Regions from separate parts of the Micromonospora sp. WMMD558 genome, predicted to be linked through region 1. Evidence: riboswitches for the same ligand, from Rfam matches in the RefSeq annotation. Region 1 holds a riboswitch; the other holds the start of a gene.
The links. Region 1 has a riboswitch for thiamine pyrophosphate ahead of thiE (thiamine phosphate synthase). Riboswitches for the same ligand answer to the same signal wherever they lie in the genome.
Positions count from the first base shown of each region.

Region 2: another riboswitch for thiamine pyrophosphate. It lies ahead of ACN26Y_RS14270 (ECF transporter S component); the one in region 1 lies ahead of thiE (thiamine phosphate synthase).

Region 1 is NZ_CP186061.1:2,301,428-2,316,232, reverse strand. Features, by position in the region: gene ACN26Y_RS11370 (hypothetical protein) at 1-204, shown strand, start outside; gene thiC (phosphomethylpyrimidine synthase ThiC) at 354-1,946, opposite strand; gene thiD (bifunctional hydroxymethylpyrimidine kinase/phosphomethylpyrimidine kinase) at 1,964-2,752, opposite strand; gene ACN26Y_RS11355 (thiamine phosphate synthase) at 2,749-3,357, opposite strand; gene ACN26Y_RS11350 (thiazole synthase) at 3,429-4,205, opposite strand; gene thiS (sulfur carrier protein ThiS) at 4,202-4,402, opposite strand; gene thiO (glycine oxidase ThiO) at 4,393-5,586, opposite strand; gene thiE (thiamine phosphate synthase) at 5,580-6,206, opposite strand; TPP riboswitch at 6,201-6,309, opposite strand; gene ACN26Y_RS11330 (aldo/keto reductase) at 6,575-7,543, opposite strand; gene ACN26Y_RS11325 (ABC-F family ATP-binding cassette domain-containing protein) at 7,560-9,239, opposite strand; gene ACN26Y_RS11320 (class I SAM-dependent methyltransferase) at 9,279-9,884, opposite strand; gene ACN26Y_RS11315 (hypothetical protein) at 9,991-11,148, shown strand; gene truA (tRNA pseudouridine(38-40) synthase TruA) at 11,205-12,035, opposite strand; gene rplQ (50S ribosomal protein L17) at 12,102-12,674, opposite strand; gene ACN26Y_RS11300 (DNA-directed RNA polymerase subunit alpha) at 12,707-13,729, opposite strand; gene rpsD (30S ribosomal protein S4) at 13,826-14,452, opposite strand; gene rpsK (30S ribosomal protein S11) at 14,466-14,805, opposite strand, start outside.
Region 2 is NZ_CP186061.1:2,919,339-2,934,143, reverse strand. Features, by position in the region: gene ACN26Y_RS14295 (DUF6328 family protein) at 1-249, opposite strand, end outside; gene ACN26Y_RS14290 (sugar isomerase domain-containing protein) at 416-1,165, opposite strand; gene ACN26Y_RS14285 (alpha/beta fold hydrolase) at 1,245-2,069, opposite strand; gene ACN26Y_RS14280 (TIGR03943 family putative permease subunit) at 2,097-2,873, opposite strand; gene ACN26Y_RS14275 (permease) at 2,870-3,823, opposite strand; TPP riboswitch at 4,112-4,217, shown strand; gene ACN26Y_RS14270 (ECF transporter S component) at 4,290-4,880, shown strand; gene ACN26Y_RS14265 (ABC transporter ATP-binding protein) at 4,990-6,420, shown strand; gene ACN26Y_RS14260 (energy-coupling factor transporter transmembrane component T family protein) at 6,417-7,217, shown strand; gene ACN26Y_RS14255 (hypothetical protein) at 7,288-7,515, opposite strand; gene gndA (NADP-dependent phosphogluconate dehydrogenase) at 7,958-9,400, shown strand; gene ACN26Y_RS14245 (pirin family protein) at 9,618-10,379, opposite strand; gene ACN26Y_RS14240 (thioredoxin reductase) at 10,376-10,597, opposite strand; gene ACN26Y_RS14235 (hypothetical protein) at 10,709-10,894, opposite strand; gene ACN26Y_RS14230 (isoprenyl transferase) at 10,959-11,759, opposite strand; gene recO (DNA repair protein RecO) at 11,795-12,670, opposite strand; gene ACN26Y_RS14220 (DUF4097 family beta strand repeat-containing protein) at 12,773-13,576, shown strand; gene ACN26Y_RS14215 (acyltransferase family protein) at 13,557-14,708, opposite strand.

The DNA.
Region 1 (14,805 bases):
CCGAAGCGGCGCGGCCTGTTCCGGCGCAACCGGTCGCGGGCCGACCAGGCCGACGCCTCGTCGGACGCGGAGCCGCTGGCGGCGCAGGACGAGGAGTTCGTGGACTGGGTCGCCGGGCTGGGCAAGCCGCTGCCGGACAACGAGCCGGAGCAGGAGAGCGGCCGCCGCTCCCTACGCTCGACCGGCCGCCACCACCGCGACTGACACACCCGCCTGCCCTCCTTTGCTCTGCTTCAACCCACGCAACAGATTCCGCGTGATGTCGTTGCGCCCGTTGAAGCAGAGCAAAGGGGCGGGATGCACTGCCCGCCCGCCGTCCGGCCGACGGGCAGGCAGGCGGGCGGGCAGTGCGGTCAGGCCAGGGGCAGGTAGACGCGGCTACCGGAGGCCACGAACTCGTCGGACTTGTCCTTCATGCCGCGGGCCGCGTACTCCTTGAGCTCCTGCGTGATCTTCATGGAGCAGAACTTCGGCCCGCACATCGAGCAGAAGTGGGCCGTCTTCGCCGGCTCGGCCGGGAGCGTGGCGTCGTGGTACGCGCGCGCGGTCTCCGGGTCCAGCGAGAGGTTGAACTGGTCCTCCCACCGGAACTCGAAGCGCGCCTTGGACAGCGCGTCGTCCCACGCCTGCGCGCCGGGGTGCCCCTTGGCCAGGTCCGCCGCGTGCGCCGCGATCTTGTACGCGATCACGCCGGCCTTCACGTCGTCCCGGTCCGGCAGGCCGAGGTGCTCCTTCGGGGTGACGTAGCAGAGCATCGCCGTGCCGAACATGCCGATCATCGCCGCACCGATGGCCGAGGTGATGTGGTCGTACGCGGGTGCGATGTCCGTGGTCAACGGCCCGAGGGTGTAGAACGGCGCTTCGTGGCACCACTCCTGCTGGAGGTCCACGTTCTCCTTGATCTTGTGCATCGGCACGTGGCCCGGGCCCTCGATCATCACCTGGACGTCGTGCTCCCACGCGACCTTCGTCAGCTCGCCGAGCGTGCGCAGCTCGGCGAACTGCGCCTCGTCGTTGGCGTCCGCGATCGAGCCGGGCCGCAGGCCGTCGCCGAGCGAGAACGTCACGTCGTAGCGGGCCAGGATCTCGCACAGCTCCCGGAAGTTGGTGTAGAGGAAGTTCTCCTGGTGGTGCGCCAGGCACCAGGCCGCCATGATCGAGCCGCCCCGGGACACGATGCCGGTCACCCGGCCGACCGCGAGGGGCACGTACGGCAGCAGCACACCCGCGTGCACCGTCATGTAGTCGACGCCCTGCTCGGCCTGCTCGACGATCGTCTCCCGGAACACCTCCCAGCTCAGCTTCACCGGGTCACCGCCGACCTTCTCCAGCGCCTGGTAGATCGGGACCGTGCCGATCGGCACCGGCGAGTTCCGCACGATCGCCTCGCGCGTCTCGTGGATCCGCTTGCCGGTCGACAGGTCCATCACGGTGTCCGCGCCCCAGCGCGTCGCCCAGGTCAGCTTCTCCACCTCCTCGGCGATGGACGAGGTCACCGCGGACGTGCCGATGTTGGCGTTGACCTTGACCAGGAAGGCCTTGCCGATGATCGCCGGCTCGCACTCCGGGTGGTTGACGTTCAACGGCAGGACCGCCCGGCCGGCCGCGATCTCGTCGCGCACGAACTCCGGGGCCACGCCCTCCCGGATCGCCACGAACTCCATCTCCGGCGTGACGATGCCCGCCCGGGCGTACGCGAGCTGCGTCGGCCGCTTGCCGTCCACCCCGGCGAGCGGGGTGCCCGCACCCCGGGCGGGCGCCACATCCCCGCGCGACGCGATCCACGGCCCGCGCAGCGGCGGTAGCCCGACCTCGGGGTCCGAACCCGGCCCGGACGTGTCGTAGAGCCGTACCGGCGGGTTGTCACCGGTGAGGTCGACCTCGGCGAACGGCACCCGGATGTCCGGCCGCGAACCCTCGACGTAGACCTTGCGACGTGCCTGCATGACAGCCTCCCTGTCGCTCAAGCGGACCAGCCGAAGTGGTCCAGCGGGCCGTGTCCCGCACCCAGCTCCCAGTCCCGGGCACCGGTCAGCGCCCGGGTGACGTACTCCTTGGCGGTGGCGACGGCCGCCGGCACCGGCTCGCCCAGGGCGAGCCGGACGGCGACCGCCGCCGAGAACGAACATCCGGTCCCGTGGTTGTGCCGGGTCCGCACCCGGGGCGCGCGGAGCAGGGTGGTGACGCCGCCGCCGTGCAGCACGTCGACGGCCTCGCCGTCCGCGTCCAGGTCGCCGCCGGTGACCACGACGTGCTCCGGGCCGCCGGCCGCGAGGGCCTCCGCGGCGGCCACCATCTCCTCGACCGTGGACACCGGACGTCCGGTGATGGCCGCGGCCTCCGCGCAGTTCGGCGTCGCCACCTTCGCGTACGGCAGCAGCCGCTCCACCGCCGCGACCACACCCAGCGCGTGGCCACTCGTCGCGACCAGCACCGGGTCGACGACGAGGTGCGGCAGCCGCCCGTCCTTCGCCGCGTCGGCGACCACGTCGGCGATCGCCGGGGCGCCCAGCATGCCGGTCTTGACCGCCCGGACGGTGAAGTCGGCGAGCACACTGCCCAACTGGTCGGCGACCGTGCGCGGCGGCAGCGGCAGGACGGCGTCGACACCCCGGGTGTTCTGCGCGGTGACGGCCGTGAGGACGCTGGTGCCGTACGCCCCGAGCGCGGCGAAGACCTTCAGGTCGGCCTGGATGCCGGCGCCGCCGCCGGAGTCGGAGCCGGCGATGGTGAGGACTGTCGTTGGCGTCACGGCTCTCCCCCTGCTTGTCGAGCGGCTTGGTCGAAGGCGTTGGTGAGGGCGCCCGCTGCCTCTGCCGGGTCCGCTGAACGCATGACGGCACCCAGCACCGCCACGCCCGCCGCTCCCGCCTGGACGCAGGCGCGCACCTGCTCTGCCGTCTCGATGCCGCCGAGGGCCAGGACCGGCACGGGGCACGCTCCGGTCAGCGTGCGCAGGCCCTGGGGGTGGAGGGGTGGGCCGTAGCCGGGTTTGGTCCGCGTGGGGTAGACGGGTGAGAGGGTGGCGTAGTCCTCGGTGGTGAGTCGGGCGAGCTCGGTGCGGTCATGGCAGGAGCGGCCGACCAGACCGAGACGCGGCGGCGGGTACGGGCCGGCGGCGGGCAGGTGCACGGCGTCCCCGTCGAGCGGGTCCGGGCCGGCGACGACCAGGGTGCCGCCCACCGGCGCGAGGACGGCGCGCAGGTCGGCCGCGAGCGCGGCACGGTCGGGGCGGGGCAGGTCCTTCTCCCGCAGCACCACCCACCGCACTCCCCCGGCCACCGCGCCCGACACCACGTCGACGAGCGGCCGCCGCGCCACCCGCCGATCGGTGAGCAGCACGACGCCGGCCGGCACGCTGAAGACCCTGGAGGTCTGCGGCCCCGCCAGGGGCCGTTCCCTGCCGAGACCGGCCGCTGCCAGGGGCGTCACAGCTCCGGCCTGCCTTCGTCCGGGGTGGAGGCGAGGGCGTGGAAGCGACGGGGGATCCGGCCGGCCCGGTACGCCAACCGGCCCGCCTCGACCGCGTGCCGCATCGCCGTCGCCATCGCCACCGGGTCGGCTGCGCGTGTCACCGCGCTGGCCAGCAGCACCCCGTCGCAGCCCAGCTCCATGGCGAGGGCCGCGTCGGACGCGGTGCCGATGCCGGCGTCCAGGATCACCGGCACGTCCACGTTCTGCCGGATGAGCCGGATGTGGTGCGGGTTGGACACCCCGAGCCCGGACCCGATCGGCGACCCCGCCGGCATCACGGCCGCGCAGCCGACGTCGGCGAGCCGGCGGGCGAGGATCGGATCGTCCGAGGTGTACGGCAGCACGGTGAACCCGTCGGCGACCAGCTTCTCGGCGGCGCGCAGCAGCTCCACCCCGTCGGGCAGCAGCGTGCGCTCGTCGCCGATCACCTCGAGCTTCACCCAGTCGGTGCCGAACGCCTCCCGCGCCAGGTGGGCCACCTTCACCGCCTCGCCGGCGGTGTAGCAGCCGGCCGTGTTGGGCAGCAGCCGCACCCCGCAGCGGTCGAGGAGGTCCAGCAGACCACCCGAGCCGCCGGAGGTGTCCACCCGGCGCAGGGCGAGCGTGACCAGTTCGGTGCCGGAGGCCCGGATCGCCTGCTCCAGCAGGTGCAGGTTGGCCGCCCCGCCGGTGCCCAGGACCAGCCGCGAGGTGAACGTGACGTCGCCCAGCTCGAAACCCACGCCGGTCACCCGCCCTGCGCCGCGCTGAGCACCTCGACCCGGTCGCCGTCCCGCAGCGGCGTCGCCGACCAGCCGCCACGCGGCACCACCTCGCCGTTGACGGCGACGGCGAGGCCGCGCTCCTGCTCGGTGACGGCGCGGACCAGGTCCGCGACGGTCGAGCCGCCGGGCAGGGTACGTCCGGCCCCGTTCACGGTCAGTTCCACCGCTCCTCCTTCGTGGTCGTACCGCCGGACACGCGCCCACCGGCAGCGCCCGGCGCACCCGGTGTGCCGGGTCCGAAGCGGTCGGGCGTGAACGGGGCGAGCAGCGGGCCCGGCTCGCCGGTGACGATCAGGTCGGTGATCAGGTCGGCGGTGATCGGGGTGAGCACGATCCCGTGCCGGTGGTGCCCGGTGGCGGCGAGCACGTCCGGCCGGCCCGGCAGCGGGCCGAGGATCGGCGCGTTGTCCGGCGTGCCGGGGCGGAGGCCGGCGAGCGTCTCGACCAGGTCGTACTCGCTCAGCTCCGGCACCAGGTCGACGGCCGCGCGGAGCAGGCGCAACACCGCTCCGGCGGACACCGTCGTGTCGGTGCGCTCCTCGACGGTCGCCCCGACCACCACCTCGCCGTCGACCCGCGGGACGAGATAGACGTGCTCGCCGTCCGCGTACCCCCGGATCACGTGCCGGAAGCCCGGCGCGGCGCCGCCGGGCGCGCGGAGCCTGAGCACCTGGCCCTTCACCGGCCGGACCGGCAGCCCGGTCAGCGCGGCGGCGCCGCAGCCGGCCGCGACCACGGTGACGTCGGCGGCCACGTCGGACAGCGAGCGGACCGCCCCGGCCACCAGCGTCACGCCGGCCCGCTCGGCGGCGGTCCGCAGGGCCGGCACCAGGCGGCGTGGGTCGACCTGGTGGTCGGTGGCGGCGAGGGCGCCGCCGCGCACCCGGGGTGCCAGCGCCGGCTCGCGCTCCCGCAACGCGGAGGGCCGCAGCGCGGCCACCGGCAGGCCGAGAGCCTGCTGGTACGCCCACAGCCGCCGGGCCTCGGCCAGGTCGTCGGCGGTCAGCCCGACCAGGAGGGTGCCGTCGGCGCGGTAGCCGAGGTCGGCGCCGGAGGCGTCGGCCAGTTCGGCGGCGAACGCCGGCCAGCGGGCGGCCGAGGCGGTGAGCAACGCCGTCAGCTCGTGCTCCCCGAAGTACGCCTCGGCGACCGGCGCGAGCATCCCGGCGGCGACGTACGCGGCGCCCGACCCGGGAGCCGGATCGTGCACGACGACCCGCAGCCCGCGCGCGGCGCACCGCCAGGCGATCGCCAGCCCGACCGGCCCGGCCCCCACCACCGCAACCTCGGGTGCAAGGAAGGGCCCCTTGTTATCGCCTCCGGTAGAGGAAGGGCCCCCTCTTAACACGTCAGGGCCTTCAGCAGTTCGGCGGTGGCGCGGGCGGGGTCGGCGGCCCCGGAGAGCGCGCCGACCACCGCCACCCCGTACGCGCCGGCCGCCCGCAGGGCGGGCACGTCCTCCGCCGTCACTCCCCCGATGGCCACCACCGGCACGCTGACCGCCGCGGCGACCGCCCGGACTCCGGCCACGCCGATCGCGGTCGGGAGCCCGTCCTTGGTCGAGGTGGGCCGGTACGGCCCGACGCCCAGGTAGCTGGCCCCGGCGGCGACCGCCTCGCCGGCGGTGCCCGGGTCGCGGGCGGTCGCGCCGAGGACGGCCGCCGAACCCAGCACCGCACGGGCCGCGCCGACCGGCAGGTCGTCGGCGCCCACGTGCCCACCGTCGGCGCCCACCGCCAGCGCCACGTGGAGGCGGTCGTTCACCAGGCAGGTCGCCCGGTACCGCGCGCACAGCACGACCACGCGGCGGGCCAGGTCGTACGCCTCCCGGTCGGTCGCGTCGTCGGTCACCCGGACCTGGACGACCAGTTCGGCGCGGGCCACCGGCAGGGCGGCCCGGACGACGGCGAGCGGATCCCGCCCGGGACGGGTGTCGGTGATGAGATGCAGTCGCCCGAGGGACGGCACGGCAACACTCCTCCCTGCGCCGGCATTACCCGGATCAGGTTCGACGGTCGGGGGCTCACAGCCCCCCTCTCAGCCCGGTCCACCGGGCTCCCGTGGGTCACTTGCGCGTGTCACCGTACGACGGATCCCCCGGATCCGCCAAGTGCGGGTCGCCGTTTTCCCGCTCACCGTCCGACGACGACGGTCGGGGCGGCGCGTCACCGTCCGGTCACGACATGCTGTCCGGATACCCTCCGCGCCGCGCCCGCCGCGCCGCCGGTCGCCCCCGCCGCTTCCCGGCGGCACCACCATCGGGACCGGTCGAGGGCACCTCGCGCCGCGGCCCGGCACCCCGCCCCGTCCGGTGGGCGGGGCGCCGGGCCGCCTACCTAGCCGTCGAGGACGGCGCGGAGGGCCATCAGGTCCTCGTCGCCGGGCTGCCAGGTGCCCGCCCCGGCGTTGGCGCGCACCTGCTCGGGCGTGGTGGCGCCGGCGATCACCGAGGTCACCGCCGGCTGGGCGGCGAGCCCGCCGATGGCCACCTGGAGCATCGTGAGACCGCGTTCGGCGGCGTACGCCTCGATCGCCTCGATGGTGTCCCAGTCGGCGGCGGCGAAGCGCTGCGCGTACCGGCCGCCACCGGCGAGACGGCTGCCGGCCGGTGGCGCCTGGTCCCGCTTGTACTTGCCGGTGAGCAGCCCGTTGGCGAGCGGGAAGAACGGCAGCATGCCGAGCCCGAACCGCTCGCACGCCGGAATGACCTCCGCCTCGACCCCGCGCTCCACGAGCGAGTAGTGGTTCTGCGCGGAGATGAACCGGGTGCGCCCCTGCGAAGTGGCGGTCCAGTCGGCGTCGGCGATCTGCCAGCCGGCGAAGTTGGAGTTGCCCAGGTAGCGGACCTTGCCGGCGGTCACCAGGTCGTCCAGTGCGGCGAGCGTCTCGTCGATCGGGGTGCCCGGGTCGGGCTCGTGCATCTGGTACAGGTCGATGTGGTCGGTGCCGAGCCGGCGCAGCGACGCCTCCACGGCCCGCATGATGTAACGCCGGGCCCCCCGCGCGCCGTGGTCCGGCCCGTTGGCGCCGTGCATGTCCATGCCGAACTTGGTGGCGAGGACGACGTCCTCACGACGTCCCTTGAGCGCCTGCCCGAGCAGTTCCTCGGAGCCGCCCTGCGGCTCGCCGTAGATGTCGGCGGTGTCGAAGAAGTTGATGCCCGCGTCGAGCGCGGCCTCGACCACCGCGCGCGTCCCGTCGAGGTCGAGCTTGCGGCCGAAGTTGTTGCAGCCGATCCCGACCACGGACACCACGAGCCCGGAGTCGCCCAGCCGGCGGTACGTCATCTCAGTCACGAGATCCACCCTATTCCGGCCCGGATCACGCGGCGTCCCAGACCGGCTCGGGAACCTCCGCCACCTCACCGTCGCCCCGGAACAGCACGAACCGGTCGAACGAGCGGGTGAACCAACGGTCGTGCGTCACGGCCACGACGGTGCCCTCGAAGGCGGCCAACCCCGCTTCGAGGGCCTCGGCCGACGCCAGGTCGAGGTTGTCGGTCGGCTCGTCGAGCAGGAGCAGGGTCGCCCCGGACAGCTCCAGCAGCAGCACCAGGAACCGCGCCTGCTGCCCGCCCGACAGGCTGCCGAACCGCTGGTCGCCCTGGCCGGGCAGCTCGTACCGGGACAGCGCCGCCATCGCCGCGTGCCGGTCCATACCCGCGCGGTGCTCGTCGCCGCGCCACAGGATGTCGACCAGCGTCCGGTCCATCAGTTCCGGCCGGTCGTGGGTCTGGGAGAAGTGCCCCGGCCGCACGCGGGCGCCGAGCCGGGCCACCCCGTCGTGCGTGACCGGCGCGAGGGCCGCCGCGCCGTCCACCGGTCCGTTCGCCGGGTCGGGGTCGGTGCCGCCGCGGGCGAGCAGCCGCAGGAAGTGCGACTTGCCGGTCCCGTTGGCGCCCAGCACGGCGACCCGGTCGCCGTACCAGATCTCCAGGTCGAAGGGGTAGGTCAGGCCGTCGAGCTCCAGCTGCTCGCAGATCACCGAGCGCTTCCCGGTCCGCCCGCCGGTGAGGCGCATCCGGATGTCCTGGTCCTTCGGTGGTACAGGCGGCGGTCCGGCCTCCTCGAACTTGCGCAACCGGGTCTGGGCGGCCTGGTAGCGGGAGGCCATCCCCGAGTTGTACGCGGCCTTCTGCTTGTACATGAGCATCAGCTCGCGCAGCTTCTGGTGCTCCTCGTCCCACCGCCGGCGCTGCTCGTCGAGACGGTCGTGCCGGGCGATCCGCGCCTCGTGCCAGCTCGCGAAGCCGCCGGGGTGCACCCAGGCGCTGCCGCCCTCGACGGCGACGACCCGGTCGGCGGTGTGGGCCAGCAGTTCCCGGTCGTGCGACACGTACAGCACGGACTTGCCGGATTCGCGGAGCCGCGCCTCCAGCCAGCGTTTGCCCGGCACGTCGAGGAAGTTGTCCGGCTCGTCGAGCAGCAGCACCTCGTCGGGGCCGCGCAGCAGCAGTTCCAGGGCGAAGCGCTTCTGCTGGCCGCCGGAGAGCGTCCGGACGGGACGGTCCCGCGCGGAGTCCCAGGGCAGGTCGAGCACGATCGTGGCGACGGTGTCGAAGAGCACCTCGGCGTCGTACCCGCCGGCCTCGCCCCAGGCGGCCAGCGCGTCCGCGTACGCGAGCTGCGCCTTGCCGGCGGCGGTGCTGTACTTGCCGCGCACCTCGGCCGTCCGCATGGCCGCCTCGGTCTCGGCGAGCCGGCGGCCGGCGTCGCGCAGGGCCGGCGGGGCGAGCGAGAGGGCCAGGTCCGCGAGCGTGGATTCATCGCCGATCATCCCGATGAACTGGCGCATCACGCCGAGCCCACCGGTACGCGCGATCGCGCCGCGCCGCACCGGGAGGTCACCGGCGACCATCCGCAGCAGCGTCGTCTTGCCCGCGCCGTTCGGCCCGACCAGCGCGACCTTGGCGCCCTCGCCGACCCGGAACGACACGTCGGCGAAGAGTTCCCGGCCGTCGGGCAGCGTGTGCCCGACGGCCGCCACGTCCACGTATCCCACGCCGGCATCCTGCCCGAGGGCCCGGCGGGGGCCAACCGATTACCTGGTGACCCGCAGCACCCGGTAGCCCTTCTGGCTGGCGTGCCGCTCGACCTGCCAGCTCTGCTCGGTGAGCCAGCGGTGCAGCGAGTCGCCGCCGAGGTGCCGGGCGACGACCAGCCAGGCGGCGCCGTCCGGGGCGAGCCTCGGCAGCCAGCGCAGCAGCAGCTGGTGCAGCTCGTCCTTGCCGATCCGGATCGGCGGGTTGGACCAGATCTCGGCGAAGGTCACGTCGGCCGGTACGCCCTCCGGCGGCGCGACGCGCACCCGGTCCGCCGCGCCGACCCGGGCGGCGTTGGCCGCTGTGAGCTCGCGCGCCCGCTCGTTGACGTCCACCGCCCAGACGGTGGCCGACGGTGCCGAGGTGGCGAGCACGCAGGTGATCGGTCCGAAGCCGCAGCCGAGGTCGAGCAGGTCGCCGGTGGTGCCGGGAGCCGGCAGCTCCGCCTTGCGCAGCAGCACCGCGGTCCCGGGGTCGAGGCGGGCGGCGGAGAAGACCCCGCCGGAGGAGGCCAGGGTGTAGTCGCGGCCGGCGACGGAGAACTCGACCTCGCGCGGCTGGGCGGGGGTCGCGGGTTCGGGGGTGAAGTAGTGGTCGCCGGTCACACGCGCGATTCTTCCACCGGCTGACGGGGGGCATGGCGACACCCCGCGTCATCACAATTTCCCATTTTTACCCCCTAAAGGGATAATGGCTCTTACTCTGGGCGACATGGTGTATCGGTACGAGTCCGATGAGGACGCATTCGTGGAGCACCCGGAGCCCGGGTCGGACCTGTCGGCGCTCGGCCCTGGTTCGCCTCCGCCGGCGGGGCCGTCGCCGTCCCGCTTCCCCACCCCGTCACTGCCCCGGACCACCCGGAGACCACCGCCACCCCCCGAGCCCGCCCGCCCGCCGGCTCCCGAGCCGCCCCGCGCGCCGGCACCGAAGCCCGCCCCCACGTTCGCGCCGGAGCCCGCCGCCACGTACAGCGCGGAGCCGGTCCCCGCACGGGCGCCGGCGCCCGCACCAGCGGCGGAGCCGTCCCGCGCACCGGCCGCCACGCCACCCCAGGCGGAGGTCTACTCCCCGGCCGCAGCACCCCCGCCCCGCGGCGGCGGCCGGATGTGGCAGGTCGTGGTCGGCGGCGCGGCGGTGCTGGTCCTGCTCGCGCTCTGCGGGCTCGGCGCGGCCGCCCTGCTCGGCGAGCGCGGTGCTGACCTCGTCAACCCGCCGAACAACCAGCCCGCGGCGGCGGACGAGAGCCCCGAGCCGGAGGCGAACGACCTCGACTCCCGGGACACCGACCAGGCACCGCTGAGCGCCAAGGAGGTCTTCCCGGGCAAGCAGCTCGTCGTCTCCGACGGGCAGCCCGCGTACCAGGTGCTGAAGACGCAGTCCAGCGGCAGCTGCGCCGTCGCCGCCACCGGCGAGGTCGCCGACTTGCTGACCCGCCTCGGCTGCAACCAGGTGGTCCGGGCGACGTTGCGCACCCGGGACGGCGACCACCTGGTCACCGCCGGCCTGTTCAACCTCACCGACCGGGCCAGCGCCGAACGCGCCCGCGACCGGATCCGGCAGATGCTCGACGAGCGGCAGGGCCGGTTCCGGGGCATGGCCGCCGACGAGGAGTCCGAGGCGATCGCCACCGCCCCGGCCCGGGTCGGCTGGCAGGTACGCGGCCACTACCTCGCGTACGCGCTGGTGGCCCGCTCCGACGGCGAGTCCGTCCGCGCCGGCGACACGCAGGTCCGCGAGATCCTCTTCGACATGATCGAACTGCACCTCAACCAGGGCGTCCTGGAGCGGCGGGCGAACGGCGGCGTGGCCGGCCAACCCACGGCCGACCCCGACGACGGCACCGCCTCCCAGAACGGCACCCGGAACTGAGCTTCGGGCACAGCGGGTGCGGGGCTGTCCGGCCGCGCACCCGCTCCGCCGTGCGCTCAGCTCTCCACCGGTACGCGCAGCCGCCGGGTGAGGTCCGCGCGGCGGGCGTACTCGGCCGGGTCCCCGGGGTAGCCGACGGCGACCAGGGTGAGCCCGTGCGCGGGGGCGACCGTCACCTCACTGGCCCGCTCCCGGCGGCTGAGCAGGCCGGCCGGCCATTCGACCGGCCGCCGGCCGTCCCCGACGGTCAGCATCGCGCCGACCAGACTGCGCACCATCGCCTGGCAGAACGCGTCGGCCTGGACGGTGGCGACGAGGATGCCGTCCGGATCCCGCCGCCAGTCGAGCCGGGTCACCTCGCGCAGCGTGGTGGCGTTCTCCTTCCGCCGGCAGTACGCGGCGAAGTCGTGCTCCCCCACCAGCCCGGCGGCGGCGGCGGTCAGCGCCGCCAGGTCGAGCGGCCTCGGCCAGGCGAGGGTGTCGTGCCGGCGCAGCGGCTCCGCGCCCCAGGGTGTGTCGGTGACGCGGTACTCGTAGCGCCGGAAGGTCGCCGAGAACCGCGCGTCGAAGTCGACCGGCACCTCGGTCATGGCCCGCACCCGCACGTCGGTGGGGAGCAGCCGGGCGAGCCGGCGCAGCAGCCGCCCCTCGTGCTGCCGCCAGACGTCCGCCGGCAGGTCGACGTGGCAGACCTGCCCGGTGGCGTGCACCCCGGCGTCGGTCCGGCCGGCCACGGTCAGGCCGGTCGCGGTCCCGGCGCCGAGCACCAGGTCGAGGGTCTGCGCGAGGACCCCGGCGACGGTACGCCGCTCCGGCTGGGCGGCCCAGCCGGAGAAGCCGCTGCCGTCGTACGAGACGTCCAACCGCAGCCGGATGCCCTCGTCCACCTCGTACCCCCTCTGACGCCGCGGGCCCGACACCCCAGGGGGTGCCGGGCCCGACGAAGACCCTGATCAGGCCTTGTTCTGCTCGTTGTTCTCCTCGACGGCGAGGTCGCTGTCCTCGCGCGCCTCGGCGGTGTCACCCGACGCCGACACGGGCGCCTCGGCGTCCTGGTCGTTGTCGGCCGACTTCGGGGCCTCCTCGGCCGGGGCGAGCGCCTCGACCTTGTCCTGCTGGGCGGCCTTGCGGGCGGCGGTCTTCTTGTTCGCCTTCGGCTCGGCGACCTGCAGCTCCTCGACCAGCTCGATGATCGCCATCGGGGCGGCGTCACCCTTGCGCGGACCGGTCTTCACGATCCGGGTGTAGCCGCCGTTGCGGTTGGCGTACCGCGGCGCGATCTGGTCGAACAGGGCGTAGACCACGTCCTTGTCCTTGACGACGGCGAGCACCCGACGCCGGGAGGCCAGGTCACCGCGCTTGGCCTTGGTGATCAGCTGCTCCGCGAGCGGACGCAGCCGCCGGGCCTTGGTCTCGGTGGTCTGGATCTTGCCGTGCTGGAACAGCGACGTGGCCAGGTTGGCCAGCATCAGCCGCTCGTGCGCCGGGCTGCCGCCGAGGCGGGGACCCTTGGTGGGCGTGGGCATTCTCGGTGCTCCTCGTTAATCCTCAGCCGCGCTTACAGCTGCTCAGTCTCGCGGTAGTCCTCGGTGTCGTAGTCGGCCTCACCGAAGGCGTCCACGACGTGCGCCGGGTCGAAGTTCGGGGCGGAGTCCTTCAGCCCCAGACCCATCCCGGCGAGCTTCATCTTGACCTCGTCGATCGACTTCTGGCCGAAGTTGCGGATGTCGAGGAGGTCGGCCTCGGTACGCCCGATGAGCTCACCAACGGTGTTGATGCCCTCGCGCTTGAGGCAGTTGTAGGAGCGGACGGTGAGGTCCAGCTCCTCGATCGGCAGCGCCAGGTCCGCCGCCAGCTGGGCGTCCTGCGGGGACGGCCCGATGTCGATGCCCTCGGCGGTCTCGTCCAGCTCCCGGGCCAGGCCGAAGAGCTCGACCAGCGTCGAACCGGCGGAGGCCAGCGCGGTGCGCGGGCCCATCGACGGCTTGGTCTCGACGTCGATGATCAGCCGGTCGAAGTCGGTCCGCTGCTCGACACGGGTCGCCTCGACGCGGTAGGTGACCTTCAGCACCGGCGAGTAGATCGAGTCGACCGGGATACGGCCGATCTCGGCGCCGGCCTGCTTGTTCTGCGCAGCCGTCACGTAGCCGCGACCCCGCTCGACGGTCAGCTCCATGTCGAGCCGGCCCTTGCCGTTGAGGGTGGCGAGCTTCAGGTCCGGGTTGTGCACCGAGACGCCGGCTGGGGGCTGGATGTCACCCGCGGTCACGTCGCCCGGGCCCTGCTTGCGCAGGTACATGCTGACCGGCTCGTCGTGCTCGGAGCTGACGCACAGCTCCTTGATGTTCATGACGAGCTCGACCACGTCCTCCTTGACCCCGGGGATCGTGGTGAACTCGTGCAGCACACCGTCGATCTTGATCGAGGTCACCGCCGCGCCGGGGATGGACGACAGCAGCGTCCGGCGCAGCGAGTTGCCCAGGGTGTAGCCGAAGCCCGGCTCCAGCGGCTCGATGGTGAACCGGGACCGGGTCTCGTTGATCGACTCCTCGGAGAGGGTCGGTCGCTGGGAGATGAGCATGTCTTCTCTTCTCTTCCGGGGCGCCCGCCATATGACGCCCACGACACAAACGGTTCCGGTGGCCCGCCCCGGAGGGCGGGCCACCGCAACGAGCTCTTACTTGGAGTAGAGCTCGACGATCAGCTGCTCCTGGACCTGGGTGTCGATCACCTGGCGGGCCGGGAGCGAGTGCACGAGGATCTTCATCTGGCTCGGGATGGCCTCCAGCCACGCCGGAACCGACCGCGAACCGGCCTGAGCCTGCGCCACCAGGAACGGGGTGAGCTGCTTGCTCTTCTCCCGGACCTCGATGATGTCGTGCTCCTTGACGCGGTACGACGGGATGTCGACCTTCTTGCCGTTCACCGTGAAGTGACCGTGCTTGACCAGCTGACGGGCCTGGTCCCGGGAGCTGGCGTAGCCGGCCCGGTAGACCACGTTGTCCAGCCGCGACTCGAGGATCTGCAGGAGGACCTCACCGGTCTTGGCCTGCTTGGCCACGGCCTCCTCGTAGTAACCGCGGAACTGCTTCTCCAGCACGCCGTACACCCGGCGGGCCTTCTGCTTCTCCCGGAGCTGGAGCAGGTACTCCGTCTCCTTGGTGCGGCCACGGCCGTGCTGCCCGGGCGGGAACGGCCGGGACTCGAACGGGCACTTCGGGCCATCGCACTTGCTGCCCTTGAGGAACAGCTTCATCTTCTCCCGCCGGCAACGGCGGCAGTCAGCACCGGTGTAACGAGCCATCTCTCTCTACCTCTCAGACCCGGCGACGCTTCGGCGGACGGCACCCGTTGTGCGGCTGCGGGGTCACGTCGGAGATCTGCCCGACCTCGAGACCGGCGGCCTGCAGCGAACGGATGGCGGTCTCCCGGCCGGAGCCGGGGCCCTTGACGAACACGTCGACCTTGCGCATGCCGTGCTCCATCGCCCGACGCGCGGCGGCCTCGGCGGCCAGCTGCGCGGCGAACGGGGTCGACTTGCGGGAGCCCTTGAAGCCCACCTGGCCCGACGAGGCCCAGGAGATGACCGCACCGGTCGGGTCCGTGATGGACACGATGGTGTTGTTGAAGGTGCTCTTGATGTGCGCCTGCCCGTGG
Region 2 (14,805 bases), 620 kb from region 1:
CCCCTGCCGGAACAGCGCCCGGTGAAAGGCCACCGGGGAGATGATCAGGGCGGTGGCGCCGGCCGCGGCCAGCAGCGCGACGATGTAGACGTCCTTCTGGAAGGCGGTCGTCCGCTCGAACCCGGCGCTGAACGGCAGGGTGAGCAGGAAGGCGAAGAGGATCTGCACACCCGTCTGCGCGACCCGCAGTTCCTGCAGCAGGTCGGCGAAGTTGCGCTGCCAGCGCTGCTTCTCGGTCTCCTTGGTCACGCGCTACCTCCGATGCGGACGTACTGCCGGCGGCGGCCCGTCCGACGGCAGGAACGCTTGTGCCCCACCGCGCGTTGCGCGAAACCGGTTCACGACACCGCCCGGCGTTGTTAACAGGGGTCCCTTTCCCTACCGGAGGCGTTAACAGGGGGCCCTTCCTTACCGCTCAGGCGCCGCGGCGGATGCGGCCGGTGTAGCGGGCCTCCAGGGCGTCGTTGTGCGCGTCACCGCCGGCGATGTTCGCCGACAGGTAGACCGGGGGCCGTTCCCCCGCGGCGAGCAGCCGGGCCACCACCTCGACCGTGACCTGCTGGGCCAGCAGCGCCGCCGTGATCGACGAGACCGCGCCGATCGCGCCGCCCCCGGGCAGCGGCAGGGTGGCGTCGCCGTACGGGGCGCCGTTGTCCAGCACCACGTCGGCGAAGTCGGCGAGTTTGCGCCCCGAGGGGTGCCGCGACTCCATCCGGCCGGAGTGCTCGGCCGAGGTGATGGCGATCAGCCCGTGCCCCTTGTCGCGGACCAGCGCGGCGAACTCGACCATCGCCCCGTTCACGCCCGAGTTGGACGCGAGCACGAAGACGTCCGGCGGCCGGATCGGCGCGAGGTCGTACAGGCGGTGCGCCACCGACGGGTCCCGCTCGAGGCGTGGCCCGAGCACGTCCGGCGACGCGCCGCCGACCAGGACGAGGTCGCGCAGGGCGATCCGGTTGGTGGGCACCAGCCCGCCGGCCCGCCCGGCGATCTCCATGGCGAGGGCCTCCGAGTGGCCGGTGCCGAACGCGTGCACCACGCCGTCCGCCCGCAGGGCCTCGGCGATCAAATCGGCGGCCCTTGCCACCGCCTCCCGCTGGCTCGCCGCCACCCGGCGCATCGTCTCGGTGACCACCGCCAGGTACTCCTCGGCGGTCGGCGCCACGTCCGCTCCGTGCAATTCGGTCCCCCTCACTCAGGCGGTCGGTGACCCCGCAGCCGCCGCGAGGCTCGCCGACAGTCTGTCAGCCCCGGATCCGGGCCAGGATCGCCTCGGCGAGCGGCGCGGGCGCCTCGTCGGGGATCCAGTGGCTCACCCCGGCCAGCTCCGCGAACCGGTAGTCGCCGGTCACGTGCGCCGCACAGGCCTCGGCCGCCGTCCGGCCGATCGCGGCGTCGCGGTCGCTCCAGACGTACGTGGTCGGCACCCGCACCGGGCCGACGGCCGCCAGGTCGTCCCGGGACATGGCCCGGTACCAGTTCAGCGCGCCGGTGAGCGCGCCGGGGGCGAGCATCGGCTCGGCGTACGCGGCCACCCGGTCGGCGGCGCCGACGCCGGACAGCATCCGGCGCAGCCCGGTCGCGTTCAACGCCAGCAGCGCCTTCTCCGCCGCGCCGGGCTGCCGGAACAGCAGCATGTACGCCGAGCGGGCCTTCTGCTGCGGGTCGGCGGTGAGCGCGTGCGCCATCGCGGCGGGGTGCGGCACGGAGACGGCGGTCAGCGTGCGTACCCGGTCGGGGTGGCCGGCGGCCAGGCCCCAGCCGACGACGGCTCCCCAGTCGTGGCCGACGACGTGCGCCGCGTCGACGCCCAGCGCGTCGAGCACGGCGGCGGCGTCGGCGACCAGCTCCGCCAGCCGGTACGCCCCGACGGCCTCCGGCCGCGCACCGGGCGAGTATCCCCGCTGGTCGAGCGCGTAGGTGCGCAGCCCGGCGGCGTGCAGGGCCGGCACCACGCCGTCCCACTCACCGCCGTGCTGCGGGAAGCCGTGCAGCAGGAGAACGGGGGGACCGTCCTGCGGGCCGCCGGCGCGTACGTCGAAGGTGAATCCCCGGGCGTCGATGCGCATGATCGGCAGCGTACCCGGACCGGCGGGTCACTCGTACGGCTGCTTGGGGGCGGGCACCTGCCGCCACGACTCCACGTCGACGTAGGGGATCTCGGCGTCGTTCACCGGGTCCCGCCCGATCCGGTCGCTGTAGCGGCCGGTCACCTCCACCCAGGTGTCGTCGGCGAGGCCGGTGGGCGCGTTGCCGGTCATGCCCAGCTTGATCGGGCGGCCGTCGGCGGCGCAGCAGGAGAGGACCATCCGCGCGAGGATCGGCTGCCCGTCCGGGCCGGCGGCGATGAAGCCGGTGACCTGGACCCGCCGGTCCCCGATGGAGGCGCCCTTGTCGAACAGCGCCCGGGAGGCGTAGTCGAGCACGCTCACCGGCACCGGGTCGCCGGCCGGCAGCGGTGGGTAGTCGGACGGCTGCTGCTGGCTGGACAGGGCGGTGCCGGCCTGGCCGGCCGCGTACGAGCCGAGGGCCGGCGGGGCGACGAGCAGCAGGCCGAGCACCGGCAGGATGAGCAGCCAGCCGACCCGCGGCTCGTGGTGGCCGTGGCCGTGGCCGTCGTGGCCGTCGTGGTCGTCGTCGTGCCGGCGGGCGTCCGGCTGAGCCGGTCCGTCCCCGGTGGTCGCGGCGCGGGGGGCGGGGCGCAGCTCGTACCAGAGGGTCATGACGGCGGCGGCGACCAGCAGCACCCCGGCGGCGATCAGGAAGGGACGCAGCCCTTCCTTGACGTAGTTCAGGTAGAGGTCGGTGAAGCAGGCGCGGATCACCGCGCCGCCGAGCAGCAGCAGGACCACCGCCTGCGCCTGGCGGTTCACAGCAGCACCGCCCCGGCGCCCACGGCGACCGCCACCGCCACCGCGAAGGTGGCCGGCGCGAACCGCAGCGCGAACCGGCGGCCGAACACCCCGGCCTGCATCGAGATGAGCTTGAGATCCACCATCGGACCCACCACCAGGAACACCAGCCGGGACGTGAGCGAGAACTGCGAGAGTGAGGCCGCGACGAAGGCGTCCGCCTCCGAACAGATGGAGAGCAGCACGGCGAGCACCGCCAGCGCCAGCACCGACAGCACCGCGTTGTCGGCGAGGGTCTGCAGCCACCGCTCGGGCACCAGCACGTTGATGCTGGCCGCGGCCATGGCGCCGAGGACGAGGAAGCCGCCGGCGTGCGTCACGTCGTGCCGTACCGCCGCCCAGAACGCCCGGCCCCGGGAGGCGTCGTCCAGGTCGGGCCGGCGCGGCAGCCGGATCCAGTCGGCCCGGCCGAGGCGCAGCCACAGCCAACCCATCACCATCGCCACGACCAGGCTGGCCAGCCCACGGGCGAGAACCATCTCCGGGTTGTTCGGGAAGGCGACCGCGGTGGCGGTGAGCACGATCGGGTTGATGGCCGGCGCGGCGAGCAGGAACGCCAGCGCGGCGGCCGGGGTGACGCCCCGCCGGATCAGCGACCCGGCGATCGGCACCGAGCCGCATTCGCAGCCCGGCAGCACCACACCGGCCGCGCTGGCCACCGGCACCGCGGCGGCGGGGTGCTTCGGCAGCGCCCGGGCCCAGAACGACCGGGGTACGAACACCGCGATCACCGCGGAGAGCAGCACCCCGAACACCAGGAACGGCACCGCCTGCACCATCACCGAGACGAACACCGTCGTCCAGGTCTGGATCCGGGGCGCGGCCAGGGCGCCGGCGAGCTGCTCCCGGAAGATGATCAGCAGCACCAGCAGGGCGGCGAGGACCTCGACCGACCCGATCCGGTCCCCCAGCCACCGTCGGGGCCGGTCGCCGCCGGCCGGCGTCGGCTCCTTCGGTGGTACGTCCGGCGCGGCCGGGCCGACCGTGGCGGTCGCGGTGGCGCCGTCGGGCGCGGCGGGCGTCTCCGGTGTCACGTGCTCTTCCCTCTGCCGGGTGGCGGACCGGCGGGCCTGAGACTACCGGCCGGAGCGGGCCCGGTCGATGGACTCCGCGAGAAGAGCTGGCATTCCCGCGCTGACCTGCACGGAGATCACTTTGCCGGATGATCTTCAGGGGTGTTAGCGTCGGTGGGACAACTTCACATCCGACAGGGGAGCGCACAGCGCTGAGAGTGCGGGCAGGGCCCGCAGACCCTCGAACCTGATCTGGGTAATGCCAGCGCAGGGAGTTCGGTCGACCTCCAGCCGCGCCGCCGTCCGGGCACACCGGGCGCGGCGTGCGTCTTCTCCTGGTTCGCATCGAGAACTGGGAGCACTCATGACCCACCCCACCACCACCCGGTGGCGCACCGTCGACATCGTGGTCGCCTCGGTGATCGCCGTCGCCTTCGGCGTCATCTTCTGGGCCTGGAACTTCGTCTGGGCCGCCACCGAGGGCGCCTTCGCCTTCTTCCCGCCGGCGCAGTCGGTCATCTACGGCATCTGGCTGCTCCCCGGTGTGCTGGGGGGCCTCGTGATCCGCCGGCCGGGGGCGGCCTTCTACTGCGAGTTCCTGGCGGCGTTCATCTCGGTGCTGCTCGGCAGCCAGTGGGGCACCGTGGCGATCCTGCAGGGAGCGTTCCAGGGGGTCGGCGCCGAACTGGGCTTCGCCGCGTTCCGGTACCGCTCGTTCCGGCTGCCCGCCGCTCTGCTCTCCGGCACCCTCGCCGGCCTGGCGGCGGCGATCTTCGATCAGATCCGGTACTACGCCGCGCTCGACCTGTGGAGCGCCCGGGTGCCGATCTTCGTGGTCACCGTCCTCAGCGCCACCGTCGTCGCGGGTGCCGGCGCCTGGGCGCTCACCCGCGCTCTGGCGGGCACGGGTGCCCTGGACCGCTTCCCCGCCGGCCGCGAACGCGCCACCATCTGACCCCTCCGCCACGTTGATCAAGAGGTTTGCGTCAACAAACGGCGGCATTCCTGACGCAAACCTCCTGATCAACAAGACGTGGCCGCTGGGTGCGGGAGGGGGTGAGTTGGTGGGCGCCGTGATGCTGCGGGGGTTCGGGTGGCGGCACGCCGGGCGGAGACGGTGGGCGCTGCGCGGGGTCGACCTGCGGGTGGAGCACGGGGAACGGGTCCTTCTGCTCGGGCCTTCCGGCGCCGGGAAGAGCACCCTGCTCGCGGCGCTGGCCGGGCTGCTGCCCGACGACTCCGGGGAGCAGGAGGGCACCGTCGAGATCGACGGGCTCGACCCGCGCAAGGCACGGGAGCGGGTCGGCATCGTCTTCCAGGACCCGGAATCCCAACTCGTGATGTCCCGCTCCGGCGACGACGTCGCGTTCGGGCTGGAGAACCGCGGCGTGCCCGCCGACGAGATCTGGCACCGCGTCGACGAGGCGCTGCGCCGGGTCGGCTTCCCGTACGACCGGAACCGACCCACCGCCGCGCTGTCCGGCGGCGAGCAGCAGCGCCTCGCCCTGGCCGGGGTGCTCGCCCTGCGGCCGGGCCTGCTGCTGCTCGACGAGCCCACCGCAAACCTGGACCCGGCCGGGGCGACCCTGGTCCGCGACGCGGTCACCCGGGCGCTGGACGCCGACACCACCCTGCTCCTCGTCGAGCACCGGGTCGCCGAGTCGCTGCCGCTGGTCGACCGCGTGGTCGTGCTCGAAGCGGGCGGCGGCGTCCGGGCCGACGGCACCCCGGACGCGGTCTTCGCCGCGCACGGCGACGCGCTCGCCGCCGAGGGGGTGTGGGTGCCCGGCCGCCCGGTGCCGCCCCGCCGCGCCACCGGGCCCGCCGGCGACGTGCTGCTCGCCGCCGAACGGCTCGGCCTGCCGCCCCGGCTGGGCGCCGTCGACCTGGCCGTACGCGCCGGCGAGGCGCTCGCCGTGCTCGGTCCCAACGGTGCCGGGAAGTCCACCCTGGCACTGGTGCTCGGCGGCCTGCTCAAGCCCGGCACCGGTCGGCTCGCCGCCACCGCAGCGCTGGCCGGCGACGACACCCGTACTGCCCCGCACCGCTGGCGCGCGCCGGCGCTGGCCCGCCGGATCGGCTCGGTGTTCCAGGACCCGGAGCACCAGTTCGTCACCAGTACCGTCTTCGACGAGTTGGCGCTGGGCCCGCGCCGCACCGGCCGGCCCGAGCCGGAGGTGCGTTCCACGGTGGACGCTCTGCTCGACCGGTTGCGGCTGACCACGCTGGCCCGCGCCAACCCGTACACGCTCTCCGGTGGCGAGGCGCGGCGGCTGAGCGTGGCGACGGCCCTGGCCACGGCACCCCGCCTGGTGATCTGCGACGAACCCACCTTCGGCCAGGACCGGCGGACCTGGTCGGAGCTGGTGGACCTCTTCGCCGAGCTACGGGACGCGGGGCACGGCCTGGTCACGGTCACCCACGACGCGGAGTTCGTCGCGGCGCTGGCCGACCGCCACGTACTGCTGGAGCGCCGAGCCGGGGAGGCGCCGTGATCGGCCTCGATCCGGTCGCCCGGCCGGGCGCGCCCCTGGCCCGGCGCAACCCGGTGGCGAAGCTCGCGGCGGCGCTGGTCTTCTCGCTCGTGCTGATCGCCACCCTGGACCCGGTGGCCCCGGCCATCGCCATCGCCGTCGAACTGGCCGCGCTGCCGCTGTTCGGTGTCCGCCTGCGCGTGCTCGCCCGGCGGACGTGGCCACTGCTGCTCGCCGCGGGCGGCATCCTGGTCACCCTGGTCCTCTTCGCCGCCGACCGCTCCGGACGGGTACTGCTCGACGCCGGACCGGTAATGGTGACCTCGGGCGTGCTGATCACCGCCCTCGGTCTGGTGCTGCGCATGTTCGCCGTGGCGCTGCCCGGGGTGATCGTCGTCGCCACGACCGACCCGACGGACCTCGCCGACGCGCTGGTGCAGAACGCGAAAGCGCCCGCCCGGTTCGCCTACGGCGCGCTGGCCGCGTTCCGGCTGGTGCCGCTGCTCGGTCAGGAGTGGCAGATGATCAGCATGGCCCGGCGGGCCCGGGGCGTGGACGCCGGTCGCAACCCGCTCGCCCGGCTGCGTCTCTTCACCTCGACCGCGTTCACGCTGCTGGTCGGGGCGATCCGCCGGGGCACCCGACTGGCGGTGGCGATGGACGCCCGAGGGTTCGACGCCACGACCCCACGCACCGTGGCGCGGCGGCAGCACTTCGGCCCCGCCGACGCCGTGCTGATCGCCGGCGCGGCGGCGCTCGCGGGCGCCGCGCTGAGCGCCAGCATCCTCCTCGGCACGTTCCGTCCGCTGATCAGCTGACCGGGGTGGTCCGGCGGCCCTGACGATCGTGGACGGTCACCCGACGAGGTGACCGTCCACGATCAGCGGATCAGCTGCGCCGGAAGGCGTACCGGCGGACCTGGCCGGTCCGCTGGCCGCGCCCGACGCCGCCCACGCCGGTGACCGGCGGACCGGCCTTCGGCGCCGCCGGGCGGGCCGCCGGCAGGGCCGGGACCGGCGCCACCGCGACCTGGTCGAGGTTCGCCGGCGTGACGTCCGCGACCTCGGGCGCGGGACGGGTGGTGCGGGACTTCCGGGTGCTGCGCTTGGCGGGCATCCGTGCCTCCTCACTCTGCGGGCTCCCCGGCCCGTGGCCGGTGGCCCCGCTGCGTCTCGTGGCCGCCGACGGCGACCGAGCGGGTGGGGACTGCTGCCCCGGGAACGACCACGGAGGGCACCACCGGCCCGACGGCGGGTGGGGAGACGCGGACGCCCGGAAGCACGCGGGTCAGGCCGCGACGGCGGCGGACCCGGCTCGGGAAAGGGGCGTCAGTTGCGCATGCGGGCAGCCTAACCCGGCCCCCCGGCCGGGCGCAGCCGAATTGTCGACGTCGGCGGGACCGCGACGGCCCCGGTCCACGCGCAGGACGACGGCCGGAGCCGCGCCGGCGACCGGACGCGCCCGACCGGTGACACACTGTCGACGACGCAGCCCACTCCCCTGGACGCCGCGATACGGTCGCAACGGCAGGTTGACGACGGCGGAAGGCGGCGGACGGATGACCGAACAGGCGACGGCGCAGATCGGCGTGACGGGGCTGGCGGTGATGGGCCGCAACCTGGCCCGGAACCTGGCCCGCAACGGTTTCGCCGTGGCGGTGCACAACCGCTCGCCGGAGCGCACGCGCAGCCTGGTCGCCGAGCACGGGGACGAGGGGCGGTTCCTGCCCGCCGAGTCGCTGCCCGACTTCGTCGCCGCGCTGGAACGCCCCCGGGCGGTCATCGTGATGGTCAAGGCGGGCGGGCCGACCGACGCGGTCATCGACGAACTGGTCCCGCTGCTCGACGCCGGCGACATCATCGTGGACTGCGGCAACGCGCACTTCGCCGACACCCGGCGCCGCGAGGAGGCGCTGCGCAAGCAGGGGCTGCACTTCGTGGGCACCGGCGTCTCCGGCGGCGAGGAGGGCGCGCTGCGCGGCCCGAGCATCATGCCGGGCGGCTCGGCCGAGTCGTACCGCAAGCTCGGGCCGATCTTCGAGAAGATCGCCGCGCAGGTGGACGGCGTACCGTGCTGCCGGCACATCGGGGCGGACGGCGCCGGGCACTTCGTGAAGATGGTCCACAACGGCATCGAGTACGCCGACATGCAGCTCATCGCCGAGGCGTACGACCTGCTGCGGGCGGGTCTGGACGCGGAACCGGCGGAGATCGCCGACATCTTCCGGGAGTGGAACTCCGGCGAGTTGGAGTCGTTCCTCATCGAGATCACCGCCGACGTGCTCGGGCACGACGACGCGGCCACCGGGCGTGCGTTCGTCGACGTCGTGCTGGACCAGGCCGAGCAGAAGGGCACCGGCCGGTGGACCGTGCAGAGTGCCCTCGACCTGGGCATCCCGATCACCGGCATCGCCGAGGCGACGTTCGCGCGGTCGCTGTCCGGTCACGCCGGTCAGCGGGAGGCCGCGCGGCGGGCGTTCCCGGCGGCGGGCGCGACGTGGCGGGTCGGCGACCGGGAGACCTTCGTCGAAGACGTGCGGCGCGCGCTGCTCGCCAGCAAGATCGTCGCGTACGCACAGGGCTTCGACCAGATCCGCGCCGGCAGCCGGGAGTACGACTGGGACATCGACCTGGGCGGCACGGCGACGATCTGGCGGGGCGGCTGCATCATCCGGGCGCGTTTCCTCGACCGGATCCGGCAGGCGTACGACGACCAGTCCGACCTGCCCAGCCTGCTGGTGGCGCCGTGGTTCGCCGACACCGTGCGGGACGGGGTGCCGAGCTGGCGGCGGGTGGTCGCCGAGGCGGCCCGGGCCGGCGTGCCGGCACCGGCGTTCGCCTCGTCGCTGGCCTACTTCGACGCCCTGCGCGCCGACCGCCTGCCGGCGGCGCTGATCCAGGGCCTGCGGGACAACTTCGGCGCCCACACCTACCGCCGGGTGGACCGCGACGGCTCGTACCACACCCTCTGGGCCGGCGACCGCCGCGAGATCGAGGCCTGACCCCTTCCCTCGACCCGCACATCCGGTTGGCGGCGCGGCGCCGGAACGGTGCAGGCCCGCCGGCGCCAGCCAGGCCGCCCGGCAACCCTTGCCGAGCCCTTTGCTCTGCTTCAACCGACGCAGCACAATCCGTCGGAAACCGTTGCGTGGGTTGAAGCAGAGCAAAGGGGCCGCTCCGGGGTGGCGGAGCAGGACGGGTCGGACGGGGGCGGTGCGGTCACGCGAGCGTGGCGTGCATCTCCCAGACCAGGATCTCCGCTGGTTCCGTTGCCGTCACCCGCTGGCCTCCCGGCCCGGTCAGGCGGGCGGCGTCGCCGGTCCCCAGGAGTCCGCTGCCCTCCAGCGTCACCGCGCCGTCCGGCACGTAGAGGTGGACGAAGGGGGCGTCGGGGAGGGTCACCTCGTCGCCGGGCCGCAGGCGGGCGGCGTGCAGCGTGGCGTACCGGTTGCGGATGCGGATCGCCGAGTCGCCCGCGTACCGGTCCATGCCGGAGGCCACCGGCACCAGGCCGCCGCGCAGCAACTGGTCGTCGATCTCGAGCTGCTCGTACCCCGGGTCGACGCCCGCCTCGTCCGGCACGACCCACATCTGCACGAAGTGGACCGGGTCGGTGTGCGGATCGCGGCCGTCGAGACGCCAGGCGTCGTTCTTCTCCGAGTGCAGGATGCCCGTGCCCGCGCTCATCCGCTGCGCCAGGCCGGGGTAGATCACGCCGGAGTGGCCGGTGGAGTCCTGGTGGACCAGTGAGCCGCGCAGCACCCAGGTGACGATCTCCATGTCCTCGTGCGGATGGGTCTCGAACCCGGCGCCGGGGCGGACCACGTCGTCGTTGTTGACCAGGAGCAGCCCGTGGTGGGTGTTCGCGGGGTCGTAGTGCCGCGAGAACGAGAAGGAGTGCCGGGAATCGAGCCAGGAGATCCGGGTGTGGAACCGGTCGCCGGCGCGCCGGATGTCGACCGCGGACGCGGGCGCGGTCACCAGGCGCGCTGCCCGGTCTCGGTCGGCGCCCAGGTCAGCGCCGGCTCCCCGGTGGCCAGCTCGCCGATCTCGCCCGCGCGGACCTGCGGGACGTGACCCACCTCCTGGCAGTGCTGCTCGGCGATCTCGGCGCAGATCTCCGCCAGCTGCCCGCAGAGGGGCTCGCCGATGTCCGCCGCGTTCAGCGCCATGAGCATCTTGTACCGCAGCTCCCGCATCTCCCACCCCCTGTCCCGATCGTAGGCCGCCGGGAGTCCAGGCCGCCCCGGAACGCGCGACGCCGCCACCCGGCGTACGCGGGAGGCGGCGTCGTGTCGGGGCCGGCCGGGTCAGAACCAGCGGCGGCGCTTGGCCTTCGCCGGGCGGAGCATGTCGGCACCCTTGTTGAGCAGGCGGGAGATGCCGGACGGGCCCCGCCGCGCCTCGATCGTGTGGCTGAGCTTGCGCGCGCCCGCGGCCGCCACCGGCACGGCGAGGGCCATGAACGCCCACTGGGCGATCCGCTTCTGGATCATCGTGGTTCACCTCCGTCAGTAACTGCTGACCAGAGAGATACCCGGCGCGACCGCGCGGTAAGCGTCAGGTGGTGGGTGCCACCGGATTGGGCAGCGCCCCGCCGAAGCGACGGTCCCGCTGGGCGTACAGCTCGCAGGCGTACCAGAGGTGCCGGCGGTCGAAGTCCGGCCAGAGCGTGTCGAGGAAGACCAGCTCGGCGTAGGCGCTCTGCCAGAGCAGGAAGTTCGAGGTGCGCTGCTCACCGGAGGGACGCAGGAAGAGGTCCACGTCGGGGACCTCGGGGTGGTAGAGGTACTTCGCGATGGTCTTCTCGGTGACCTTCGCCGGGTCCAGCCGGCCGGCCGCGGCGTCCCGCGCGATCGCGGCGGCGGCGTCGGCGATCTCGGCCTGCCCGCCGTAGTTGACGCAGAACTGGAGCGTCAGCGTCGAATTGCCCCGGGACATCTCCTCGGCGGTCTGCAACTCCGAGATGACGCTCTTCCACAGCCGGCCGGCCCGCCCCGACCAGACGACCCGGACACCGAGGTCGACGAGCTGGTCCCGGCGACGGCGGATGACGTCCCGGTTGAAGCCCATCAGGAAGCGCACCTCGTCGGGCGAGCGCCGCCAGTTCTCGGTGGAGAACGCGTAGGCCGACAGGTACGGGACGCCCAGCTCGATCGCACCCTCGATGGTGTCGAAGAGCGAGAACTCACCGGCCTCGTGCCCCTTGGTGCGGGGCAGGCCACGCTCCTTGGCCCACCGGCCGTTGCCGTCCATCACCACCGCGACGTGGCGGGGCAGCGCCTCCCGCGGCAGCGCGGGTGGGCGGGCGCCGGACGGGTGCGGGGTCGGTGGCGCCGGCTCCCGCCGGGTGCCCCTCATCGATCGGATCACTGCACTCTCTTTCTGCTCGCGTCCTACGCCCCCGCCGGTCCCCCGCCCGGCTCGACGACCGGCCCGCCGGCAGGTCGCCCGGCCGGATCCGCGGCCGCCCGGGCGGCGGGCGTCGGGACCGCACCGGCCGCCGGAGCGCCCCGGTCGACCAGCGGCAGCGAGCGTAACGCGCGTTCCAGATGCCACTGCAGGTGCGCCGCGACGAGGCCGCTGCACTCCCGGCGTACGCCGGTCTCGGTGGCGTCGGCGACCCGCCAGTCGCCGCTGGTCAGCGCGGACATCAGGTCGATCGTGGCCGGCGCGGGGTGTGCGGCGCCGGGCGGCCGGCAGTCCGGGCAGACCGCGCCCCCGGCCGGCACGGAGAAGGCCCGGTGCCGCCCGGGGGTGCCGCAGACCGCACACGCGCCCAGCGCCGGCGCCCAGCCGGCCAGGGCCATGCCGCGCAGCAGGTACGCGTCCAGCACCAGGGTGGTGGCGTGCTCCCCGTCGGCGAGCGCCCGCAGCGCACCGAGGGTGAGCTGGAACAGCCGCAGTGACGGCTCCCGCTCCACCGGGGTGAGCCGCTCGGCCGTCTCGCAGATCGCGCTGGCCGCGGTGTAGCGGGGGTAGTCACCGAGGAAACGCTTGCCGTACAGGTCGATGCCCTCGACCTGGCTCACCGTGTGCAGCGAGCTGCCGTGGTTGCCCTTCGGGTCGCCGGCGAGCTGGAGGTCGACGTGGCCGAACGGCTCCAGCCGCGCCCCGAACTTGCTCGTGGTGCGCCGCACCCCGCGAGCCACCGCCCGTAGCCGCCCGTGCCGGCGCGTGAGCAGGGTGATGATGCGGTCGGACTCGCCGAGCTTCTGCACACGCAGCACCACCGCGTCGTCGCGGTAGAGCTGTCGGCGGTACCCGGCCATCGGGCCATTCTCCCTCGGGGTGGGAAATCAGGGTCGGTTCGGGGTGGACGCCCGGACGGCCCCCGATGCGGCGGACCGGCCCGCGGCCGTAGCGTCCTCGGCATGGCACTGCACCGGAGCACCGTCCGCACCCGGGGCACGGCGTCCGCCGTGTCCGCGTTCGCGGCCGCCACGCTCATCGTCGTCGCCGGGTGTGACAGCCTGTCCTTCCGCCGGCTCGACTTCGACAACACCGAGGCGGTGAAGATCACCACCGTACGGGTGCTGCCCGGTGCCGGTGACGTGGTCGTACGGGCCACCGGCGCTCCCGGGTCGGTGCGGATCAAGCGGGTGGTGCGCTACCAGAGCGACCAGCCGGAGACGACGTACCGCGTCGACGGCACGGAACTGGTGCTGGACACCGACTGCGGTCCCCGGTGCAGCATCTCCTACGAGGTGACCGCCCCGCCCGGCGTCGCAGTGCGGGGCGAGACCGGCTCCGGGGACGTCGACGTGAGCCGGACCGGCGCCGTCGACGTGACGGTGGGCTCCGGCGACGTCCGGGTGGCCAACGCCGGCGGCCCGGTACGCGTCGAGACCGGCTCCGGCGACATCGAGGTGGTCGACGTGACCGCGCCGGTGCGGCTGCGGGCGTCGTCCGGCGACATCACGGCCCGCCGGCTGGGCGGCGGCGTCGACGTCGAGGCGAACTCGGGCCGGGTGACGGTCGAGCTGGCCACTCCCGCCTCGGTCCGGGCGCACGCCTCCAGCGGGGACGTCGAGCTGACCGTCCCGGCCGGCAGTTACCGGGTGGTCTCCGAGGTGGGTTCGGGCCGCGCGGAGGTGGGCGTGCCGAACGTACCGTCGGCGACGCTGGTGCTCGACGTCGCCACGGGCAGCGGGGACCTCACCGTCTCCCAGCGGTGATCTCCACCGTCTCCGGCTCCCGGATGTGCTGCCCCGGCACGACGGCGCGTCCGGCCGGCACGGCCGCACTCCCGCCGGCCGGCTTGCCGGGGTGGCTCGCCGGCCGCCGCACCGGGCCGGCCGGGGCCGACCGCCGCCCGCCCGGGATCAGCTCCGGCCGGCGCCGGGCGGCCACGTCCTCCACCCACCCGACGAGCAGCGTGACGACGCCGACGAGCGCGAAGACCAGCGCGATCCGGATCGCGAGGCCGACCGGATCCTGGTGCGACCAGCCGACCACGTCCACCAGCGGGGTGAGCGCGACGACGAACGGCATGTGCCAGAGGTAGACGGTCAACGCCCGGCGGTTGAGGATGGTGACCAGCCTCCCGATCAGCGCGTTCCAGTCCACCCACGCCGCGCTCGCCGGCGCCCGGCCGAGCAGGACCAGGATGAAGCCGGCCGACCAGAGGGCGTTGCCGAGCGGGATGTCGTTGAGGTCGTAGCCGCGCGGGCCCGGATGGGTGAGGATCCAGGCCCCGCCGGCGATCACGAGGACCGCGGCGGCCGGCCAGAGCACCCGGTTGGCGAGCCGGCGGAGCGCCCCGTCCTGGTGGGCGAACCCGAGCAGCCAGGCCCCGAAGTACAGCCCGAACTGCTGGACCGCCGCCGGCGCGTTCGGGTACACGCCCGACTCGATGGCCGCGAGCACGGCGTACGGGGCGAGGAGGGTGGGCAGCGGCGCGCGCCGGAACAGCCACAGCGCCACCGGTGAGGCGAGCACGAACCACAGGTAGTTGCGCAGGTACCAGATCGGGCTGAGCGCCACGGCGCCCCAGTCGTTGGCCGGTGGGTCGGCCACCGGGACCAGCCAGAGCAGGACCTTCGGCGTCAACGGCAGCCCGGTGAGCAGCATCGCCGGTACGAAGACCGCGGCGAGCACCCACAGCGACGGCAGCAGACGGCGCAGCCGGCGGCCGACCGCCGGCGGCCCGGATCGCCGCAGCGACGCCGCCATCAGCGAACCGGCGAGGGCGAACATCACCGACATCGCCGGGAAGACGAGCGTGAGCGTCGCCCAACCGGTGACGTGGTAGACGACGACTCGAACGATGGCCAGGAAGCGCAGGAGGTCCAGATATCTGTTTCGCATCAGCCTGCATCTGTGTCCGGGGCGGAGGGGGCGTACGCTCACCTACCCTCTGCCCGGCGAACGCGAAACGGCGAGAGAGTCGGGCGGATAGTGACAA